One region of the Mucilaginibacter antarcticus genome, then DNA from elsewhere that is predicted to be linked to it. Evidence: riboswitches for the same ligand, from Rfam matches in the RefSeq annotation. Region 1 holds a riboswitch; the other holds the start of a gene.
What was found. Region 1 has a riboswitch for S-adenosylmethionine ahead of metH (methionine synthase). Riboswitches for the same ligand answer to the same signal wherever they lie in the genome.

Region 1 (7,504 bases):
CACTCACATAATCGCGAACAACAATTTGAGCGTACTTAGCCCATGGATAATCGACACCTAAGGTTTTTGAGTAAAATTCAATTTGTTCCGGCGTATCGCCAAAAATTTGTTTGGCGTAAGGCGCGTACTTAGGCTCCAGGTAATAGTTTACCTCTTTGTCGCGCCATTTGTCTTTATAGATCTTAAAATCGCCAACGGCCATCATAAACAGGTAGGGCGAGTGTGGCAGGTCTTGCTTCCACACATCGGTACGGGTGCCATTTCCATTAACTTTTTGCGATGTCAGTTTACCGTTTGACAGTGAAACATATTTCGCAGGCACGGTCATCGCTATCTCCGCAGTAGTTTTTTGCTGACCCTGATCTATCGTAGGGAACCAGCATGACGATGCCTCAGTTTCGCCTTGCGTCCAAATTTGGGTTGGCTTATCTTTTTCGGTACCGTCAGGGTTAATAAAGTACAAACCTTTGGCATCGCTGATAGCCGCGCTGCCTTTTACATGCAGCTCGTTAGGTTTTGACGTATAATCAATGTAAACGATATAAGTTTCGTTGTTACGATAAACCTTATCCAGCGTAATAGCCAGGCTCAGGCTGTCCTGGTATTTAAATTTTAGCGGGATATTTTGGCCGTTTTTAACAATGGCAATGGTTTTAATGTCCATGCCTTTAGCGTCAAGCCTTAAAGTATCGGTTGGGTAAAAATGTGGCTTAAGTGTTATCCATTCTTTGCCGTACAGGTAGCGTTTTTTATAATCAAAACTTACGGCCAGCTTGGTGTGTACCAAATCATTAATACGCGGTGGCGTGGCCCGGTAGATATTCATTTTGGGGTTTGCTGGTTGCGTTTCTTGCGCGGTGGCAACACCCAATGAAGCGGTGGCAATTACAATACCGGCTGCTAAACCGGCGAGCGTGGTTTTTTTCATGTATTTAAGAGAGTCAGTTATAAGCTAAATTACAAGTTTTAACAATAGGTTAGACAGCTAAACGGAGAAAATGTTACAGCGGCCAGTATAACTATTGCTGGTATGGACAGGACTAAACAAAAATGATCGCTGCAAATTATTGCAGCGATCATTAATATGCGAAACATCAATGTTGTTTCTATTGATAATTCAAATTTGGCCCTAACCAGCGTTCAACCGTTTCCACAGTCATGTTTTTCCTGGTGGCATAATCTTCAATCTGATCTTTACTGATCTTGTTCAGGCCAAAGTATCTTGATTGCGGATGCGCGAAGTAAAATCCACTTACAGATGCTGCCGGCATCATGGCTAAACTTTCGGTAAGGTGCATATGCGCGTTATCTTCGGCTTTTAGTAAGTCAAACAGGGTGGTCTTTTCGGTATGCTCCGGGCAGGCCGGATATCCCGGTGCCGGGCGGATACCTTGATACTCCTCCTTTACCAATTCTTCCACCGTCAAGTCTTCTCCGGTTGAGTAGCCCCAGTATTCTTTACGCACCAGTTCGTGCATTTTCTCTGCAAAGGCTTCGGCCAAACGGTCGGCAATGGCTTTGGCCATAATGCTGTTATAGTCATCGTGGTCTTTCTCAAACTCGGCAACCAGTTCATCGCAACCAATACCTGTTGTTACAGCAAAACCACCAAAGTAATCTGCAACGCCGCTTTCTTTATCGGCTACAAAGTCTGATAAGGCATAATATGGATCGCCTTTAACTTTTTCTGACTGTTGGCGCAGGGTATGGATGCGCGACAATAACTGTGTGCGGCTTTCATCAGTATATAACTCAATGTCGTCACCCACGGTATTAGCCGGCCAGAAACCGATAACACCATTAGCTTGCAGCAGGTTATTGTCCACTATTCTTTTCAATAGCTCCTGTGCATCATCGTAAAGCTTTTTAGCTTCGATGCCTACAAACTTGTCGTCGAATATTTTTGGATAACTGCCGCGCAGCTCCCAGGTATGGAAAAAAGGTGTCCAATCAATATAAGGAACCAGATCTGCCAGCGGATACGCTTCAAAAACCTTGGTGCCTGTAAAGGCAGGTTTTGGCGCAACCTTATCAAGGTCGATCTTAAATTTATCAGCACGGGCCTGCTCAAGCGTTACAAATCGTTTGTCAGACTTTTTATTAGCGTGTGCCTCGCGGGCTTTAGCGTATTCGTCTTTTATGCCTTTTATGTAGGCATCACGGGTGTCTGCATTCATCAGGCTGCTGCACACCGTTACGCTACGCGATGCATCCAATACGTGTATGGCCGCGCCCGAGTAATTAGGGTCTATTTTTACTGCCGCGTGGATGCGGGAAGTGGTAGCGCCGCCAACTATCAAGGGGATAGTAAACTCCTGGCGTTCCATCTCTTTAGCAAAATGCACCATCTCGTCTAACGACGGGGTGATTAATCCGCTCAGTCCAATGATATCTACGTTTTGGTTTTTAGCTTCTTCAATGATCCTTTGCGCCGGTACCATAACCCCAAGATCAATAATCTCGAAATTATTACAAGCCAGTACCACGCCTACAATGTTTTTACCAATATCATGAACATCGCCTTTTACAGTAGCCATCAATATTTTACCGGCGTTGGCACGGCTTCCGCTCGAATCTTCTCCGGCATCAATAACACGTTGTTTTTCCAGCTCAATAAATGGCAGCAGGTAAGCCACGGCTTTTTTCATTACACGGGCCGATTTTACCACCTGCGGTAAAAACATTTTACCGGCGCCAAACAAGTCGCCTACAATATTCATCCCGTCCATTAACGGGCCTTCAATTACTTCTAGCGGCTTGGCATATTTCTGGCGTGCTTCTTCAACGTCAGCATCCAGGTATTCAATAATGCCTTTTACCAGCGCGTGCGATAAACGGGTTTCAACCGGTTCTTTGCGCCACTCTTCGTCGCGCACAATCTCTTTGCCTTTGCTTTTTACGGTATCGGCATATTCAACCAAACGTTCAGTAGCATCGTCTCTGCGGTTTAGCAGCACATCTTCTACTAAAACTAATAACTCCTTATCAATTTCCTGGTAAACCTCCAGCATCCCGGCGTTAACAATACCCATATCCATGCCTGCCTTAATAGCATGGTACAAAAAGGCCGAGTGCATTGCTTCGCGCACCACATTGTTACCCCTAAAAGAGAATGATATATTACTCACACCACCGCTCACTTTAGCGTAGGGAAGGTTTTGTTTTATCCAGCGGGTGGCATCAATAAAGTCAACCGCGTAATTGTTGTGCTCCTCTAAACCGGTAGCTACCGTCAGGATGTTTGGATCAAAAATGATATCCTGTGGCGGGAAACCAACTTCGTTAACTAATATATTGTAAGAGCGCTGGCAAATTTCTTTACGGCGCTCCAGGTTATCGGCCTGTCCGGTTTCATCAAAAGCCATTACTACCGTAGCGGCGCCATAGCTTAATATTTTGCGGGCATATTCTTTAAACTTTTCTTCGCCTTCTTTCAGCGAGATAGAGTTAACGATGCCCTTGCCCTGTATACATTTTAAACCAGCCTCAATAACCGTCCATTTTGATGAATCGATCATGATAGGCAGCTTAGAGATATCAGGCTCAGACGCAACCAGGTTGAGGAACTTAACCATCACGGCTTCCGAGTCTATCATACCCTCGTCCATATTGATGTCTATCACCTGCGCGCCGCCTTCTACTTGCTGGCGGGCAACGGTTAGGGCCTCTTCGTAATTCTCGGCCAGTATCAGCTTTGAGAATTTTGGCGAACCGGTAATGTTGGTACGCTCGCCTACGTTTACAAAAATGCTTTCGGGGGTAATGGTAACGGCCTCTAACCCGCTTAGGCGCATAAATGGAGCAACCTCAGGTACGAGGCGCGGCGAATATTTTTCGGCACGCTCGGCAATACATTTGATGTGATCCGGCGTGGTGCCGCAGCAGCCACCAACAATATTTACAAGACCTGATTTTATAAAGTCGTCTACCTGGTGGGCAGTCTCGTGCGGTGTTTCATCATATTGGCCAAACTCGTTTGGTAAGCCTGCGTTTGGATAGGCAGAGATAAACACATTGGCTTTCTCAGACAATTCCTGAATGTGCGGTCGCATCTCTTTAGCGCCTAAAGCGCAATTTAAGCCTACAGACAATAAATTAGCATGGCTTACCGAGTTCCAAAAAGCCTCAACCGTTTGTCCCGAAAGGGTACGGCCCGAAGCATCGGTAATGGTGCCCGATATCATGATAGGTAAATGCTTGCCGCTCTCTTGTGCGTATCTATCAGCAGCAAATAGGGCTGCCTTTGCATTCAACGTATCAAATATAGTTTCTATCAACAACACGTCAGACCCACCATCAACTAATCCACGGATCTGGTCGTAATAGGCATCGGCTAAATTATCAAAGGTAACAGCACGGTAACCCGGGTCGTTCACATCCGGTGATAGTGACGCTGTACGGTTAGTAGGACCAACCGCACCGGCCACAAAACGCGGTTTATTGGGTGTTTTTATATTGTATTCATCTACAACCTCGCGGGCAATACGGGCGCCTTCATAACTCATCTCGTAAGCCAGCTCCTCCAGGTTATAATCGGCCAGCGAAATTATCTGCGTGCTGAAGGTGTTAGTTTCAATGATATCCGCGCCGGCATCCAGGTATTCTGCATGTATGGCTTTAATCACATCCGGGCGCGTAAGGTTAAGCAGGTCGTTATTACCTTGCAGATCGCTCGGGTGATCTTTAAAGCGTTCGCCACGAAAATCTTTCTCGCTTAGCTGGTAACGCTGTATCATGGTACCCATTGCACCATCGATAATGAGTATACGCTTTCTTAATTCTTCTTTAATATCCATTTGCTGAGCTGCTTACTTAGAAAAGTCGGGCGGTGTATCTTGACTTTCACTTATTTGTCTCATGGCCCATGGCTCTACTGAGTAGAATGTAGCACCTTGTATAGTAACAGGTTGCTAAGACATCGCAGGGTCTAATCCCTCCATCTTTCTTTATAAGCAGCGCAAAGATGCGTAATAAGTTGGTAATTAGCAATTCAAATTAACGGGTGGTATCTGGGCGTGCAGCGTAATTCTTCTTACAATTTGGCCTGGTTTAAAATAGCCTTTGGTTGTAAAAACATGGGTTTATTCATTTCATTCATTGCGCAAATTGCTTATTTATTAAAAAGCTAGCTCTTAACTTTAAGTATTTAATTAAAGTACAATTAATCATGAATGTAGATACTCACTTAAGAGCCGTTGCTGCTAATATCAAAGACAGACGCACTGCTATGCGACTGTCGCAAGTGGATATGGCAAAGGAGCTTAACGTTACCCAAAATGCGTACAGCAAAATGGAAATGTCTAAAACCAAACTTACTATTGAACGCCTGTATAAAATTGCCGAAGTATTGGATATCGCCCCCGGCACGTTGCTGTCGACAAACATGGTGTCTATTCATCCGCCCAGTAAAGCAGAGTGAGGCCATCTGTTAACAATCAGACAGTGCATGACGGTTTTTGGATCTGAAATACTCAGATTTGGATAACCGATTTTACACCTGTAAGAGTTCCTGTAATGACTATCCAATTTAAACATACCATATTGTTAATGGCGCTGTCTGTTTTGTCTTTTGGCAATATCGCGACAGCACAAACTAAAAAATACGACATAGCAGCCTTTTTATACCCGGCCTACGTAAACGACGACCCGCGCCTGCGCCCCTTTTGGCCCAAAGGCATTGGCGAATGGGAAACCGTTACCAGCGTGCAGGACCGTTTCCCGGGGTTTTATTGGGACCGCAAGCCTATATGGGGCACCATTAATGAGGCTGACCCGTCTGTAATGGCGATGGAGATAAATGAAGCTACCAAACACGGCGTTAACGTATTCATTTTTGATTGGTACTGGTATGATGGCCGTGCGTTTATGGAGACTACCCTCAACAACGGTTTCCTGAAGGCGGAGAATAAGGACAAAATGAAGTTTTACCTGATGTGGGCCAACCACGATGTGGTAAACACCTGGGATGTACGCCTGAATAAATATAACGAGGACAACGTGATATGGCAGGGGCGTGTAAGCCGCGACGAGTTTGAGAAGATTTGCAAACGCACGATCGAAAAATACTTTAAGCAACCCAACTATTACAAAATAAACGGCAAGCCGGTGTACATGATCTACGATGTGCCCCAGCTGATAAACGGCCTTGGCGGTATGGAACAGGCCGTTGCTGCCTTGCAATGGTTTAAAGACGAAACTAAACGTGCCGGTTTCCCTGGCCTTGAGTTGCAGCTGACCATGTGGGGTATTAACCTAAATTACAGCGGTTTCGACGGCAGCAAGACAGAGCGACCGCAGAATGCCTTTGTTAAAAAGCTGGGCTTTACTAGTTCAACCCATTACCAGTTTGCGCATTTTGTAAATGTTAATGATGATTACCTTAACATTCTGGATAATGTAAAAAAAGAATGGGACCGCAACGACGCCCAGTTTGAGATACCCTACTACCCGCACATTAGCGTGGGTTGGGATAATAGCCCCCGTACCGGCCGTAGCGCCGTGGTTAAAAACAATACGCCCGAGAACTTTGCCAAGGGCTTGCGCATGGCCAAAGCCTATGTAGATGCGCACCCCAAACAAGTGCCGCTAATTACGATTAACAGTTGGAACGAATGGACCGAAACCAGCTATCTGCAACCAGACAACAAGTATGGTTACGGATATCTGCAGGCTATTAAACAGGTGTTTTTAGATGGTAAATAATCCTTAGTAACCGGTATAATCTTGCTTAGCCAGCAAGTCTCTAGCTACTTTTTTTATGAACATATAATTAGTCGAGCCACCTATTACCGCACCGACTACAGGCACCAGCCTGCGAGCAGATTTTGAGCCCAAAACGAGGAGGAGCTTAGAGGCTACCTCTTCAACAACTCTTTTTGATACTGCCAAACCAGCGTCGACACTTAATGATGAGGCTACGATGCCCAGAAGCTCCAGGAAGCTCACCTTGCTTCGGCCGGTTTTGTAGTAATTAACGGCCAGAGTTACCCTAAACTGCTGGGCAATCAAGTTGGTCATGTCTAACGGTACACCAACCAGCATGGTTGCAAAGCCACCCACACCCGTAACAGCCCCGCTACCTGCCGCCAACAACGCGCATTGGTTAACAAACTTGTCTATACCCATTTCGTCAACGCCCCTTTTAATGGTCTGCTGGTCAATATGATTATAGATGCGTTTAAAGCCGTCTTTAGCCAGGTTGGCAAATACTTGTTTTAAGCCGGCCTTCAGTGTGTCTTGCTTGTTATTAGGTAGTATGGTTAGCATAGTTTGGATGTTTTATGGGATAGTGCAGTTATTGTGCCAAATTGCAAATAATCGATGCATTACTCAATAGTTGTTCCCTTTGGTATTGAGTGGTTATTTATCGGTACAGCTTTTATAGGCCTTATTAGCATAGTAAATATTTTCTGCTGCAACAGGCATCCAAGGCAATCAGCACCACATAATTATCCTTTGAAAAATCAGTGTTAAGTTATTGTTAATACTTATCTAACGCTTTGCT
Region 2 (7,504 bases), on a different contig from region 1:
GTATAAAAACACACTATTCGTACTGGTTGCCGACCACGGCCACCGTTTGCCAAAAAGCACTGCTGGCGCTTATGATCCAGCAAAGTATCATATACCGATGTTATTTTATGGCGATGTGCTGAAACCTGAATATCGTGGCACCAAGATCACTAAACTGGGAAATCAGGTTGATATTGCAGCCACCTTGCTGGCACAGCTGGGATTACCATATAATCAGTTTAAATGGTCTAAAAACTTATTGAATCCTTATACGCCCGCCTTTGCCTTTTTCGATTGGGATAATGGCTTTGGTTTTATAACTCCCGATCAGGCTGTATCCTTCGACAGCTCGGGGCAGCGCAGGATCTACACTAAAGATAAAAGTAAGGACACCGAAGCTAACTTGAAAAAAGGCAAGGCCTTTATGCAGCAAATTTATACTGAATACCTAGCGTATTAATTTGCAAATAATATGAAACAGTTGAAACAGTAAATATGTTAAGTGATTGATCCATCAGTACATTAATTAAAAAGGCAAAACGGTTTGAAACAGCAATGAAGCATTAACACCCTGTAGTTAATACATTAAAAACTAACAGTTTATCAAATTTTTTCTATCAACATTTAACCAAACATTTTTTGCGCGGTCATACACTTGATCCATAGTGTATACATCCAAACCATCTTATGCGATCCAAGGTTGGCAGTGGTTTCTTGCCATTTTAGTGAAGCCACTCTTTTGCCGTAATTAGTAGCAGCTCATGTAAAGACGAATAATCGCGGTTAGTAACCTACTATTGGTAACAGTTATGCACGTAGAATCATCTAACCAATTTGGCGCTTTGGTGCTATAAAAATAAGAGTTATTTGCGTTGGCTCTAAAGGTTTGCAAACAGCTTTCAAACTCGGTTTTGAAAGCCTATTTTTGCACGATACTGAAAAAATAAAACCACAGTTACTAGTAGTAATATTGATTTTTTCATAGATAGGTTGAGTGATTATAGGTTTTGGGTTGCGTAAAATTAAAAACATTAACTAGTATTTATAATAAATGTGGTAATTTGATCTGTTATGAAAACAGAAACCATCGCCATTCACGCAGGCAACACTACCGATCATACCACCGGCGCCGTTATACAACCCATCACTATGTCTACCACGTTTGAGCGTATGGAGGACGAGAATTATAGGGAGGGCTATGTTTACAGCCGTTCTGCAAACCCCAACCGGAAGGCCTTAGAAAACGTACTCACCGCTTTGGAGGGTGGTATAGATGCTGCTGCATTTTCATCCGGCAACGCTGCAGGGATGGCTGTATTTCAGTCGCTGACACCGGGCACACACATTATTGCGCCTGATGATATGTACCACGGCTTGCGTAACCAGCTAAAGCAGTTATTTGCAGGGATACTTGAGTTTGACTTTATTGATATTGATGATGCCGACGTACTGAAAGCGCACATAAAGCCAAACACGGGTTTAATATGGATAGAGACCCCATCAAACCCGCTATTAAAAATTACAGACATCAAAAAGATCGTCGCAGTAGCAAAACAATACGACGTTAAAGTGGTGTGCGACAATACCTTTGCTACACCGATATGCCAGCAACCATTACGTTTGGGTGCCGACTTGGTAATGCACTCAACCACCAAATATTTTGGAGGCCACAGTGATTTAATGGGTGGTGCGCTGATAACCGCAGATAAGAGCGAATGGTGGCAAAAGATTCGCCAGGTGCAGGAGATGGGCGGCGCTATCCCCTCGCCTATGGACTGTTACTACCTGGTGCGCAGTATTAAAACGTTGCCTTACCGTGTAAAAGGGCATATGCAAAATGCGCAGCTTTTGGCTGAGTTTTTAAATACACATCCGGCTGTAGACCAAGTGCTTTACCCCGGGTTGGCATCGCACCCAAATCATGATATAGCTAAGGATCAAATGACCGGATTTGGTGGTGTGCTATCCTTTTGCGTACAAGGTGACCGCGATGATGCACACCGGGTTATTAACAAGCTAAAACTATTTACCAAAGCTACCAGCCTTGGTGGTGTAGAGAGTTTAATAGAACATCGTGCAACCATAGAAGGGCCTGACACTAAGACTCCGTTTAACCTTTTAAGGGTATCCGTGGGTTTAGAGCATATTGACGATCTAATTGCAGATTTACAGCAGGCGCTGGAAAGCTAAAATTGACAAACTACAGCTGATACTTTTTCGTTTCTTTTCGGCTTGGTCGTTCCGCTGTAGCTTTAAGCTCAAAAAAAATTTGGGTTTATAAAAATTATCCCCTTTATTTGCACCCACAAACGGTAGCAATACCAAATGATCAATTCCTCTTCGTTTAGGTTTTGGTTTATAAAGAAGCGGCGAGAGATTAGGCTCACTGACCCGCTGGCAACCCTCTAAAATTAGAGAAGGTGCCAATTCCTTCCCCGGTAAATATCCCGGGAAATATAAATTAATAACATGAAAAATTTAAAATATCCCGCCTGTTTAAAAAGTTCTGTTAAAGCCACTCATGGCTATGCATTTGCTTGCACATTTATGTGTTACGTGCACTGCTATTGCAAACGCAGTTAACAAGTTATTATTTACCCGAACAATTAAGTAAAACGATAACTGCACCCATCAATAAGGAGCAATTGAACTACCACACAAACAAATGAGCACACAATTATATAAATACGATAAACCTTTTGAGCTGGAGTCGGGCGCTGTTTTGCCCGGGCTGGAATTGGGCTATCATACTTATGGTACGCTCAACGCCGGTAAAGACAACGTAGTGTGGGTATGTCATGCCTTTACTGCAAACTCTGATGTGCTTGACTGGTGGAAGGGTTTATTTGGGATGGGTTACTATTTTAATCCCGAAGATCATTATATCGTGTGTGTTAACATGCTGGGATCGGCTTATGGCTCAAGCGGGCCATTGAGCATTGACCCTGCTACAGGGCAACCTTATTACTTAACCTTTCCGCAGATTACTACGCGCGATATGGTTAAATCACAACAACTAATGGCTAAAGCTATAGGTATTGATAGCATCCAAACTTTAATTGGCGGATCATTAGGCGGGCAACAGGCTTCTGAATGGGCAATTATGGAGCCTGGCTTTATAAAAAACCTCATCCTTATTGCATCTAATGCCAAACACTCCCCCTGGGGCATTGCTTTTAACGAGTCGCAACGCCTGGCCATTGCAGCTGATCCGACTTTTGAGCAGGGCATGCCTGATGGTGGCAGTAAAGGTTTAAAAGCAGCGCGTGCTATGGCGCTGCTCTCCTATCGTGGTTATAAAACCTACGGGATTAGCCAGCATGAGGATAATGAAGATGTAGTAGACAATTACAAAGCCGCAAGCTATCAAAACTACCAGGGCGATAAATTGGTAAAACGTTTTAACGCTTACAGTTATTGGTACCTAACCAAATCAATGGACTCGCACAATGTAGGCCGCAATCGCGAAACCATTGAAAAAGCTTTAAGCGCAATCACCGCGCGTACTTTGGTTGTGGCTATTGACTCCGATCTGTTATTTCCTGTTGAAGAGCAAAAATACCTGGCTAAAAATATTCCCGGAGCTATTTATGCAGAGTTTGATTCCTACTACGGGCACGACGGCTTTTTGATAGAGACAGAAGCGCTAACTAATATCATAACAGCATTTTTTAATACAGCAATAAACGGGCATACAGCCCAAATACACCAAACCGCATAATGAGTAAAAAATTAAATATCGGCCTTTTTGGCTTCGGCGTTGTAGGCCAGGGATTATACGATATCATCAGAACTAAAAACCTAAATATTGAAATTAAGAAGATAGCGATTAAAGACGCCAGTAAAAAACGCACATTACCAGAGCATTATTTTACGACCGATAAAGATGAGCTATTGAATAACCCGGAAATCAACACCATTATTGAGCTGATTAACGATACCGAGGCCGCCTATGAAATCGTATCTACAGCACTTAAGACCGGCAAAAATGTAGTATCGGCCAGTAAAAAAATGATCGCAAAATATCTTGAGGAGCTTATAGCTTTGCAAACAGAGCATGGTACATCATTACTGTATGAAGGGGCGGTTTGTGGTAGTATCCCCATCATCCGTAACCTGGAAGAGTATTATGATAATGAGTTACTGCACTCTATCAGCGGTATCTTCAACGGCTCGTCAAACTATATCCTTTCTAAAGGTTTTTTAGAGAATATGGATTATGACGCCGCATTAAAACAGGCACAGGATCTCGGCTTTGCCGAAACTGACCCGATTAGCGACGTTGGTGGCTTTGATGCTAAATACAAGCTGATTATTGCTGCTGCCCATGCCTATGGAGTGGTGATTGATCCTGACAAGGTATTTAATTTAGGGATTCAGAATTTAGGGGCCAGCGATATTCAATACGCCCGGGAGAAAAACTTAAAAATAAAGTTGGTACCCGTAGCTAAAGAACTGGACGAAGAACACGTTACGCTTTTTGTACTGCCTAAGTTTGTTACGGAAAGCGAGTTTTTATACAATGTGGAGTACGAATACAACGGTGTGACCGTACAAGCCGCATTTGCAGATCAACAATTCTTTTTTGGTAAAGGTGCGGGCGGCCACCCAACAGGTTCGGCTGTGTTGTCAGACATAGCGGCCTTGCGTTATGACTATCAGTACGAGTACAAGAAGATCAAAACCAGTGCAGGCTTAAATTTTACCAATGACATTGAGCTATGCATTTACCTGCGTTACGATAACGAAGACCTGGTAGACTTACTTGATTTTAAAGAAATTAAAGAGCGATATTACTCCGGCACATATAAATATGTTATTGGAAAAGTAAATTTGCAAAAACTGATAGAAAATCAAGCCCGCATATCGTCAGACAAAGCGTTTATTGCTTTTGCCGACCAGCTAGCAGGGGTCACTTTAGCTACGGCATAACAACATTTCAGTATGCTTAAAAAAGGGTTCTGTTCTTACAGAACCCTTTTTTAATTGCATATTGGCCGGGCTGAACGGCTCGTCAATTGTATTTTACTTTTTTTAGTTAATTTGCCAACCGAAATACCAGCCCCTTGTAATGGATAAACTTGCTAAATTCTTTACCAGTAAACCTTTCGTCTATGTGTTTTGGTTTGGCTTAAGCTTGTTTGCTGTTGTTAAAAGTGTAATATTAGGGCACACCCATATCCATAACAATTACTTTGTTTACAAATACAACTTTATACACGTTTTAGAGCAGCGTAATCTTTATCTGCACGATGCTGCCCATTATTTTGATCTTAATCATTACGGCCCCATCTTTAGCTATATTATAGCGCCGTTTGCATTAATGCCCGATGCTTTGGGCGTGGTTTTATGGGTGATGTTTACCGCTGGGTTATTACTATTCGCAATAAAACAGTTGCCTATAAGAGAGAACCATTACCTAATCATCCTGCTGCTCTGCGCCCACGAGTTAATGACATCAGCCGCTAATGTGCAAATCAATCCGCTTATTGCCGCGTTGATAATATTAAGCTTTACTTTCATAAAAAAAGAGCAGGATTTTTGGGCTGCTTTGATGATAGCGCTGGGTATGTTCATTAAGCTGTATGGTGTTGTTGGGCTGGCTTTTTTCTTTTTTTCCAATAACAAGATAAAGCTTATAGGCTCATTGGTATTTTGGTCGGTAGTATTGTTTATATTGCCAATGGCTTTATCCTCGCCGGGGTTTATCGTTCAGACTTATAAGGATTGGTACGCAGATTTAGTTCATAAGAACGTAGACAACATAGCTTCAACCCGCGAGGATGTTTCAGTAATGGGTATGGTACGTAAAATTGCTTTGCCTCATCTGTCAAACCTGGTGGTGCTGCTACCGGGTGTTGTACTATTTGGGCTTTCATACCTTCGTATCAGTTTATTAAAAAAGTTAAATTTTCAACTACTGATCCTTTCATCGACATTGATTTTTCCGGTAATATTTAGTACCGGGTCAGAGTCGCCTACCTATATCATCGCTTTTGTAGGCGTAGCCATCTGGTACATTAACGGCACACGGCCAGTTTCAAAGCTGGATATTGGTTTATTAATCTTTGCTTTGATATTAACCAGTTTATCGCCTTCTGATCTGTTCCCCAGATATTTAAAGCAACATTATGTTGATCCTTACGCGCTGAAAGCGTTACCATGCTTTCTAATTTGGTTGAAAATTATATATGAAACTCTGTTCAGAAAGTTTACAGATAAAGATTTAAAAGCGGTTGCAGCATGAAGAAATTATCAATAGTAATCCCCGCTTTTAACGAAGAGGAAAATATAAGCCACCTGGTGGCCGAACTTGACAAGTCTTTAGCTGACATAGCCTATGATTATGAGTACATTTTTGTGAACGATGGTAGCAAGGACAATACCCTGGTTGAGTTAAAGGCGCAGGCAGCAAGCCATTCGAATGTGTTTTACATCGACCTTTCAAAAAATTTCGGTAAAGATTATGCCCTTAAAGCTGGTATAGACATGGCTAAAGGCGATGCCATAATCACCATGGACGCCGATTTACAACACCCCCCACACCTGTTGCCGCAAATGTTGCAGCATTGGGAAGAAGGTTATGACATTGTTTACACCTATCGTAAAGATTCCAATCCGCACGTTGGTCGTTTCCAAAAGTTTGCTTCAAAAAAGTTTTACAAATTTATCAATGCTATCTCTGATATCACTTTAGAAAACGGGATATCAGATTTTCGCCTTTTAGATGAAAAAGTAGTGTATGAATTGAAGCAGATAAACGAGTACGAAATATTTTTCCGTGGTATGGTTAAATGGGTAGGATTTCAGCAAATGGGTATCCCCTATACCCCTGCTGCCCGCCACACCGGCGAAGCCAGTTATTCTTTTTGGAAACTGGTTAAACTGGCCGTGGGCAGTATTATGGCCTTTAGTGTTAAGCCCCTGTATATTGCCACAGGTTTAGGTTTGTTTTTCTCATGCGCAGCTTTGCTGTATATCCCGTATATCTTGATCAGTAAACTATATGGTTTTGACGAGCTTTCTGGCTGGGCATCATTAATTGCAACAGTAGCTTTTTTTGGGGGCTTACAGCTAATGGTATTAGGTATTATTGGCTCATACCTGGGCAAAATTTTTATGCAAACCAAGCATCGGCCAAACTACATCATCCGTTCAACCAATTTACCGCGCAGCAGAAAATGATATTATTAGGTTTTGATGTTGAGGAGTTTGATATGCCACTTGAGTACGGCAAAGAACTTGCCTTTGAAGAGCAAATATCCATATCAACAAGCGGTACATTAAAAATTCTTGACCTGCTTAAAGAAGCCGGTGTAAAAGCTACCTTTTTTTGTACGGCCAATTATGCAATAAACAAACCAGATATTATAGCCAAAATGGTGGACGAGGGCCATGAAATAGCATCGCACGGTTATTACCATTCGGATTTTAAAGTTGAGCATTTACTCCAATCCAAAATCAAGCTCGAAGAGATATCCGGAACGCCGGTTACAGGTTTCCGTATGGCGCGCATGATGCCGGT

Region 2: linked by a shared signal. The riboswitch ahead of ACFSYC_RS15495 (homoserine O-acetyltransferase family protein) and the one ahead of metH (methionine synthase) in region 1 are both predicted to bind S-adenosylmethionine.

Annotation. Positions count from the first base shown of each region.
Region 1 is NZ_JBHUON010000001.1:312,133-319,636, forward strand. Features, by position in the region: gene ACFSYC_RS01345 (M1 family aminopeptidase) at 1-928, opposite strand, end outside; gene metH (methionine synthase) at 1,107-4,796, opposite strand; SAM riboswitch class I at 4,844-4,955, opposite strand; gene ACFSYC_RS01355 (helix-turn-helix domain-containing protein) at 5,168-5,419, shown strand; gene ACFSYC_RS01360 (glycosyltransferase WbsX family protein) at 5,515-6,702, shown strand; gene ACFSYC_RS01365 (hypothetical protein) at 6,706-7,266, opposite strand.
Region 2 is NZ_JBHUON010000021.1:16,627-24,130, reverse strand. Features, by position in the region: gene ACFSYC_RS15505 (LTA synthase family protein) at 1-439, shown strand, start outside; gene ACFSYC_RS15500 (trans-sulfuration enzyme family protein) at 1,051-2,169, shown strand; SAM riboswitch class I at 2,333-2,442, shown strand; gene ACFSYC_RS15495 (homoserine O-acetyltransferase family protein) at 2,645-3,700, shown strand; gene ACFSYC_RS15490 (homoserine dehydrogenase) at 3,700-4,911, shown strand; gene ACFSYC_RS15485 (glycosyltransferase family 87 protein) at 5,051-6,226, shown strand; gene ACFSYC_RS15480 (glycosyltransferase family 2 protein) at 6,223-7,164, shown strand; gene ACFSYC_RS15475 (polysaccharide deacetylase family protein) at 7,161-7,504, shown strand, end outside.